DNA from 2 places in the Pseudoalteromonas sp. P1-13-1a genome. Region 1 is predicted to be linked to the other one. Evidence: riboswitches for the same ligand, from Rfam matches in the RefSeq annotation. Region 1 holds a riboswitch; the other holds the start of a gene.
The links. Region 1 has a riboswitch for cobalamin ahead of AN391_RS08085 (TonB-dependent receptor domain-containing protein). Riboswitches for the same ligand answer to the same signal wherever they lie in the genome.
Positions count from the first base shown of each region.

Region 2: another riboswitch for cobalamin. It lies ahead of AN391_RS16040 (ABC transporter ATP-binding protein); the one in region 1 lies ahead of AN391_RS08085 (TonB-dependent receptor domain-containing protein).

Region 1 is NZ_LKDV01000009.1:61,278-65,710, reverse strand. It holds gene AN391_RS08095 (efflux RND transporter permease subunit) at 1-307, shown strand, start outside; gene msrA (peptide-methionine (S)-S-oxide reductase MsrA) at 397-933, shown strand; gene AN391_RS08085 (TonB-dependent receptor domain-containing protein) at 1,016-2,845, opposite strand; cobalamin riboswitch at 2,882-3,045, opposite strand; gene AN391_RS08080 (hypothetical protein) at 3,132-3,914, opposite strand; gene AN391_RS08075 (YajQ family cyclic di-GMP-binding protein) at 4,182-4,433, opposite strand, start outside.
Region 2 is NZ_LKDV01000030.1:26,091-30,523, forward strand. It holds gene AN391_RS16030 (LysR family transcriptional regulator) at 15-884, shown strand; gene AN391_RS16035 (porin) at 1,084-2,016, shown strand; cobalamin riboswitch at 2,073-2,209, shown strand; gene AN391_RS16040 (ABC transporter ATP-binding protein) at 2,288-3,097, shown strand; gene AN391_RS16045 (iron ABC transporter permease) at 3,102-4,106, shown strand; gene AN391_RS16050 (cobyric acid synthase) at 4,112-4,433, shown strand, end outside.

The DNA.
Region 1 (4,433 bases):
CATTGAATTTAGCGAGGCTATTTTGCAAGCGGCCACTCAACGCCTGCGCCCAATAATAATGACCTCTCTGACCACAGTAATGAGCGCGGTGCCTTTAGTATTAGCATCGGGCCCAGGCGCAGAAAGTCGCATGGTAATTGGTGTGGTGGTATTTACAGGCGTTATAGTATCAACATTACTAACGCTGTATGTTGTCCCTACAGCGTACTATGCCCTAGCTCGCAACACACAATCGCCCGAGTTTTTGCAGCAAAAATTAAATAAGCAAGCCGACTCTCACCCGCTAAAAGACAGCGAAGAAACTTAACTGAGCTTAGACTGCGCCGTAACTTGCTGTTGCGGCGCAATCAATTTATGCTCGCTGTAATACTGCAACATACATAATTAGGACAACTTATGAGCACATCAACACAACTAGCAACATTTGGTGGAGGCTGTTTTTGGTGTATAGACGCCGCATTCAGGCGTGTAAAGGGTGTACTTAATGTCAGCTCAGGTTACACTGGCGGCAATACCGACAACCCCACATATAAATCGGTTTGCTCAGGTACAACAGGTCATGCTGAGGTTGTTCAACTGGAGTTTGACAGCGATGTAGTGAGCTTTGAAACCCTGCTTAGCATGTTTTTTACCTTACACGATGCCACACAATTAAATCGCCAAGGTAACGATATTGGCACACAGTATAGAAGTGTTGTTTATTACCACAACGATGCACAATTAAAGCAAACCAATGAGATGATAGCCCAGCTACAAAATCATATTAGCGAGCCAATAGTGACAGAGGTTAGCCCTGCTACAACGTATTACCCTGCAGAGCATTATCATCAAGATTACTACAACGAAAACCCACAGCAAGGTTACTGTAGTGTTTTAATAGCACCTAAATTACACAAGTTTGAAACTGTATTTAAAGCGTTTTTAGCTGACTAGCTAATTTGCGTTGTTAAATTGATTCTAAACACACATTAAAAAGCCCGATATAAATCGGGCTTTTGTATATTAAATAACGCGATTAAAACTGATAGCTTGCCCCTGCAAAAAAGCGACGTTCTGGGGTGTTATAGTAGTAGACTTCACCGCTTGTAAAGTCAGCTCTTGAGTCAACCACATTGTAATCTCTGTCAAATAAGTTCTCTACACGAAGCGACAACTCAATACTATCGTTTAGCTGATAGTTGCCCGCTATGTTCCAAAGTGTATACGATCCTAGGCGCGTTACAGCCCCCTCGCGATCACTGCGGTATTGCACATCAATGCGAGCATCAAAATCTCCAAACTGCTTTGCGATTTCCCAATTAACAGTGCGCTTGGCAACGTTACGTAGCTCGTCGCCGGTTTCTTTATTTTCAGCACTTAAGTACGCAAAATTAAAGCGGCTATCAAACCCAAAAATTTGTTGAGCAAGGCTAAACTCAACCCCTTCATAGCGAGCTTCGTTTATATTAGCTAATGCAAAGTTTGCATCGTAATCAATTTTATCTTCGATATCGTTTCTAAAAATTGCAACATCGACTTGTGCACTGTCAAAATTAACATTAACACCAAGTTCGCGGTTTGTTGATTTTTCAGGTTGCAGGTCCGGATTACTAAAATTTGGGTAGTATAAATCGTTAAACGTAGGTGCTTTAAAACCCGTGCTTTGACTAATTCTAAATGTTGAATTTTCAGATAAATGATAACCGGCCGCCGCAGTATAGGTTGTTTCATCGCCAAACTGTTCATCGTCGTCTTGGCGAAGAGTTAAATTGGCAAGCACAGTATCGGTGTCGTAGTAAGCCCCAACAAACACAGCTAATACATCACGGCTATCTTCATCAAAAGCTTGAGAACTGTGTGATACATCATCCTTATACCAATTAACGCCGCCGCTAATATTAAGCGTATTAGTTAAACGGTATTGGCCGTTGTAATCTACTTGCGAACGTTTAGTAATAAACGTACTGGTTGTTGGCCCACCTGTAGAAAAATCGACATACGTGCTGTCAGAATCATCCGTTGCAAAAGCAACCTCAAGAGCATGAGATTGGTTAGTGTAGTTTTTGCTCCACTTCGCCGACAGTTGATAGTTTTTAAAGTCCCCTCTTTCGACTGTGCTCGTGGCAGGGCTAAAGCTGCTATCATAATCTGCGTAACCTTCGCTGTACTGACCTAGTAGCTTAAAATTACCATAGTGAGCGTCAGCATAATTGACTTTAAAACCTAGATTCTTATTTTCGTAACCATCGTCATCTGGGGCAACACCTTGCAGCGCGTCAAAGCCATCTGTTTTTTCAAAACCGGCGTTAAAAGCGCTAGTCACAGCAGCCGATTTAACAGAGCCCGCAAGCTGGTAGTTTTGATAGGTATTAGAGCCAAATGTGGCATCAAGGGAGGTATTGCTCGCTTCGCGCGTTATTATATTAATAACACCAGCTAAGGCATCTGAGCCATAAACAGCGGCACGCGATCCTTTTATGATCTCGATTCGCTCAATACTATTTAGCGGCACGTTACTTAGTGCTTTTTGGCCAAGTGTGGCTGAGCCCGTGCGAACGCCATCAATTAAAATTAACGTATCGCCAGAACCCGTACCACGTAGAGACACGCCCGACGTTTGGCCAAAGCCCCCATTAGGATTAATTTGAAAACCCACTTGTGTGCTTAGTAAGGTTGGTAAATCGCGTACATTACTTTTGTCTATTTGTTCTCGACTGATAACATTAACGCTTGCTAAAACATTATTTATTGATTGTTCAAATTTATTAGCGGTTACAGTGATTTTTTCAATTGGATTTTCTGAAGCAGAGGCAGAAAAAGACAACGCAGCCGAGATAGCAACGCCAAGAGTTGTTTTATTTAGCATGATGTTCCTTATCTTTGCCCACCGCAAAGATTTAAGTAAGTAAGATTACTTCAAGGCCGGTCTCCGGACTCAGTAAACACATAAATGCGTTAATACTTTACCGTTGCGGGGGCAGTGTTGGGATCGCTTTTATCATAAAGGCTCACCAACTTCCCGATTATCTTGCTGTTAGTTTTAATACTTTAAACCCTGTATTTAGCAAACAGCAAGCACCTTGAAAATAGGCGGTTATTGTGAGCAGTTTGTTTACAAATGTCAACGGACGTCTATATAGCTAAAAGCTAAATTAATTGTTTTGTGTAAAGCTAGAGGTTATGCCATATGAGCTTAAAAGCGCGGTGATTTTTGGTTTTATTTCGGGCGCATTTAAAAGCTTATCCATTTGTTTTACCGAAATTTTACTGCGCGAAGGGTTAACTAAAAAGTGAGTATCGTATATAGCATCTGGTGTATTGCTCCTATAAAGTAGGTCCATATTAAAAATGTTATTCTTTTTAAAATATTGATAAGCAATATTGTTTATAACCCCTACATCTGCTCGCTTTAATAGCAGCATTTTTACAACGTTAAACTCATCAATTGTTAAACTAACTTGGTGTTCTTCACTTAAATATTGTGCATCAGTTTTAAAATCAGCAAAACGATAGGAATACCCCAATACCCCCGCTTTTGTTAAATCATGTAAGTCGTCGAAATAGCTTTGCTTTTGGGCGTTCTGTGCTAACGTATACAGCTCATTTTTAGCAATAACATAAAAACTCGTTTCCTGTAAGGCGCTTCTTGATCCCTCGGGCACCCATTGCTTAGCCATTAAAAACAACACATCAAACTCACCCCACTCCACCCACTTTTTGAGCCTTTTTACAGGCAAAGAGTTAAGCGTAAATTTATAGTCATTTTGAGAATCATTGAGTATTTTAATAAACTCTGGAGCTACTCCTTGCTCTTTTTCAGCATTAATAATAATTGGAAAGTAACCGTCCTCTACCAACACATCTACATTTATTGGCTTAGCATAACTAAACTTACTGCACACAATGATCATTATAAAAATAAAAAACTTAAGCATTTAAAGCCTTTAACAGTCACTATTAAGTAATATTGATATTAAGAATAGCCTAATATACGCAACTGCGTGCTAAGCAGGTTTAATAATGCATTTAAATAATGTTCAAAGAGTATGGAAGCACAGTAGAGTGATTTTACGCAGGTAAAAGGGGTTTAGGGTTGCGAGTAAATAAAGGCTGTAATTAGGGCGGGGTAAAATGTGTGGCTAATACATTTAATAACCACACATTTAAATTTTCACTTTAAAATACTAAAGGCACTTAGCTAATTAATCGCGAAAGTTTTTAAACTGGAAAGGCTGACCTAAATCTGCAGTGCGAACGACTTGCATAGCGGCTTGTAAATCGTCACGCTTTTTACCCGTCACACGTACTTCTTCACCTTGAATAGCAGCTTGTACTTTTACTTTTGAGTCTTTAATGGCTTTAACTACTTTTTTAGCCATGTCTTTTTCGATACCTTGTTTAAGTACAACATTACGAAACACATTTTTGCCAGCACGAGTAATATCTTGCAAATC
Region 2 (4,433 bases), on a different contig from region 1:
GTGAGGATAAAAAATTGGATATAGATTTATTAAAAACATTTGTAGAGGTTGTGCGCACGCGTCATTTTGGTAAAGCGGCTGAAAACCTATACATCACTCAATCGGCAGTCAGCTTCCGCATTCGTCAATTAGAGCAGGGGCTGGGTGTAAACTTGTTTATTCGTCAGCGGAACAATATTCAATTAACGGCGCCAGGAGAGAGATTGCTTCCGCATGCTAAAATGATCATCACCGGCATGCAGCGTGCCAAAGTGGATGTGGCATTGGCCGATAACATGCACAAGCAAATAAGCTTAGCAGGGACACCCAATATATGGGATGCCTTTTTACAATTTGGCATTACTAATATAGTGTCGGCTATGCCTGGGGTGTCGCTAGTTGCAGAGGTTAAAGCCCAGCAAGAAAGCACACGGTTATTATTAGAGCGGACGCTTGATTTAGCCATTTTATTTGACCCACCTAAAGTGGATGAGCTTGTGGTTGAGCGAATTTGCGAGCTACCAATTATTCCTGTCAGTGGCTATGACACAGCAACTAACGAAAACTTTTTTGATAACCAATATGTATATGTTGATTGGGGCACTACTTTTTCGCTGTGGCATGCGCGTCAATTTACGGGTAAAACGCCTCCTTATTTTAGAACCAGTACGGGGCGTATCGCGCTTGATTTAATTATTCAGTGTGGTGGCAGTGCGTTTATACCCGAGGTGCTTGTTGAATCTCATTTAGAAAAGGGTGAGCTGTTCCATGTAAAAGATGTTGAACATACCTCGCGTGATATTTTTGTGGCCTACCACAGAGACAACGAACAAAAAGAGTTAATAGAAACCTTGATTAACTTATTACCTAAAATAAATGCTCATCAGCCTATTGATGAACACTAAATACCGACTATTATTTTTAGTGAGATTGAGTGGGTACAATTTTGTTTATTAAATATTCATGTCAGTTTGTTTTCAGGATTTAGACACTTTTATTAAAATAAAAAGACAAAAATGTTTCCTTTGTAATATATCTGTCATTTAACGATGACAAACTGCAGCTGTTTTAAAAAATTAGTTTTGTGATTATCGAGGAAATAACATGAATTTTGTAAAATCGAGCTTATGTATTGCTCTAGTAAGTGGTTTATCTTTTAGTGCGTTTGCAGATGTTGATGTTTACGGTAAAGCGAATGTTACTGTGCAATCATCTGATGACGGTGAAGGGTCTTTCACTGAAATTAAAAGTAATGCATCTCGCTTTGGCCTAAAGGGATCTGAAAAGATCACAGATGGATTAGAAGCGGTTTATAAGTTTGAGTTTCAAGTTGATGTATCTGACGCTGACTCTAAAGGTGATAACGACGACAATATTTCTGCACGCAACCAATACGTAGGTTTAAAAGGTGCTTATGGTCAAGTTGTTGTGGGTCGTAACGATACGGCACTTAAGCAATCACAAGGCAAATTAGATTTATTTAATGATCTTGAAGGCGATATTAAAAACGTCTTTAAAGGTGAAAACCGCTTGGGTGATTCAATCACTTATACATCTAAAAGCTACGAAGGTTTTAAAGTACTTGCTACATTTATTGCCGAAGATGACGTAGATGCAGATAACGGTTATTCAATGGCGGTTACCTACGGTGACGCTGCACTTAAAAAGAGTGCGGTTTACGCCTCGGTTGCAGCCGATAGCGAAGTAAATGGCTACGATGTAGTGCGTGCGTCAATCCAAGGTAAAGTAGAGAGCTTTAAATTAGGCGCTATGTACCAAACTCAAGAAAAAGTAGACGGTAGCGCAGAAGCGGATGGCTACTTATTAAACGCAGCCTACAGCATGGGTAAAAACACGTTTAAAGTGCAGTACCAAGCAATGGACTTTGATGATAGTGATGACAAAACGGCAGTTTCTGTAGGTGTTGATCATAAGTTTAATAAAAACATTAAAGTATTTGGTTTTTACTCAAGCTTTGATATGGACAACAATGTTGACCAAGATTACGTTGGCTTAGGTATGGAATACAAGTTTTGACTATTCGCTAAATTAGTTAAAACGCTCCCTTTTTAACCGCGCTCCTTTGAGCGCGGTTTTTTTGCTTTAAATTATTTACTTACCCGCCCATAATAGACGCTCATTTGGAATGGGGTGAAATTCCTCAACTATTCCCGTAACTGTAATGAGCACCGTGCTTTAAGTCAGATACAAATGAATAAAATATTTTAACGAGCGGGTAAACTCATTTTATTAGTGCACTATTTTTTTAGTGGTGTCTTAGTGAGTGCGCGTTTTTAAAGGACTCACTTTGCAAACTACATTAGCGCCAAACACGCCTTTATTAGACATTCAAAATGTGTCGTGGGAAGTTGATAATCACGCCATTTTAAACACTATTAATTTGCCTATAACAAAGGGTAAATTTATTGGCTTAATAGGCCCAAATGGGGCGGGTAAGTCGAGCTTACTGCGCTGTTTGTATCGCTTTAATAAACCCACCACAGGCAAAATTACTTTTAATCAGCAGGATATTTGGCAGCTTAAAAGTGAAGATTACGCAAAATATGTTGCTGTCGTTCTGCAAGAAACGCCTGCTCAATTTAACCTAACGTTATTTGATGTGGTTGCCCTTGGGCTTACGCCTCATAAACCACTATTTAGCGCCACCACCCACAGCGACAAACAAAAAATTACACAGGCAATAAAAACCGTAGGGCTTGAGCAGCAGTGTAAGCAAAATTTTGAATCACTTTCGGGGGGCGAAAAGCAACGAGCATTAATTGCCCGCGCCATAGTGCAACAACCGCAATTACTCATTATGGATGAGCCAACCAGCCATTTGGATGTTAAATACCAAATACAAGTGATGGAATTAGCAAAATCGCTAGGGGTCACTGTGTTTGCCTCATTTCATGATTTAAATTTAGCAGCTGCTATGTGCGATGAACTGGTGGTTATTAATAAAGGCAAAATAACACATACAGGCTCGCCTGAACAGGTACTTAGTGAAGAGATGCTAGCAGATGTTTTTGGGGTATGTGCGCACGTAACCAGCCACCCGCAGCGCACAGAAAATGGCCAAACTATTCCTCATATTACTTACTTTTATGGCTATTAATTAAATGGATATAACAAACATAAACCCGTGGACTATTTTTATAGCTGCCTCATTAATTGCACTGGGCAGCCTTTTTAGTGCACTGAGCTTTGGCGCAGCAGATACACCGTTAAGTGATGTGTTCACCGGAGTTTTATCGGCAGGGGAGGGCTCGCTTAACGCACGTATTATTTATGAGCTTAGGTTGCCCCGTACTTTACTTGCCTTTATGGCGGGCGCAGGTTTGGCTATTGCTGGGCTTATTTTGCAAACGGTTACTCGTAACCCGCTCGCCGATCCATACTTATTTGGTATATCGTCAGGTGCGTCGTTTGGGGTTGTACTGCTTATGGCTGTGACAGGTATAAGTGCTGGGTTTATGTTATCGACTGCTGCCTTATTAGGGAGCTTTTTAGCTATGGGCTTATTGATACTTATTGCTGGGCGGCAAAAAAATACGCACGTAGAGTCTATGTTGTTAGCAGGTGTGGCGCTGTCGTTTTTATTTAGCGCATTTACCAGTTTATTGTTGTATTGGAGCGACCCGCAAGCAGTGGCTGGTATTTTATTTTGGACGTTAGGTAGCTTTGCCCGCGCACAATGGGCCACGTTATGGTTGCCATGTATGGTTATAGTGGTGTGTATTGGCTTTATGCTGAGCTTTAAAAGACAGTTAAATGCGCTGCTTCTTGGCGATGAAAGCGCCATAACGCTTGGGGTGCGTGTGCACCGGTTTAGAATTTTTATGCTGGTATTGAGCTCCTTAATAACGGCCGTGCTGGTGGCCTTATGTGGCGGTATTGGTTTTGTAGGTTTAATGGTGCCGCACATAGTGCGCTTTTTTATATCTCAAGGCAGTACTGCTGGCTTACTCATCACAAGCTTAGTGGGTGGCACGTTTATGGTGTGGGTCGATGTGCTTTCGCGCTCATTACTTAAAAACCAAGAGCTCCCTGTAGGGGTGATTACAGCAGCTATGGGTAGCGTATTTTTTCTAAGCTTGCTCTTTTTTAGAAAAACAAAGGCATAGGGCGGATGAAAACCTTAATGATTCAAGGCACTACGTCAGATGCCGGAAAAAGCACCTTAGTCGCTGCGCTTTGCAGAGTATTTGCAAAGCGAGGTGTAACGGTTGCGCCTTTTAAACCGCAAAATATGGCGCTTAATAGCGCGGTTACGAAAGAAGGCGGCGAAATAGGCCGAGCGCAAGCTTTGCAAGCAATAGCGGCTAATGTAGAGCCTCAAAACGACTTTAATCCTATATTACTTAAACCAAATAGCGATACGGGCGCACAAGTTATTATTCATGGCAAAGCCATTAGTAATATGGAAGCGAGCAACTATCACGACTACAAAA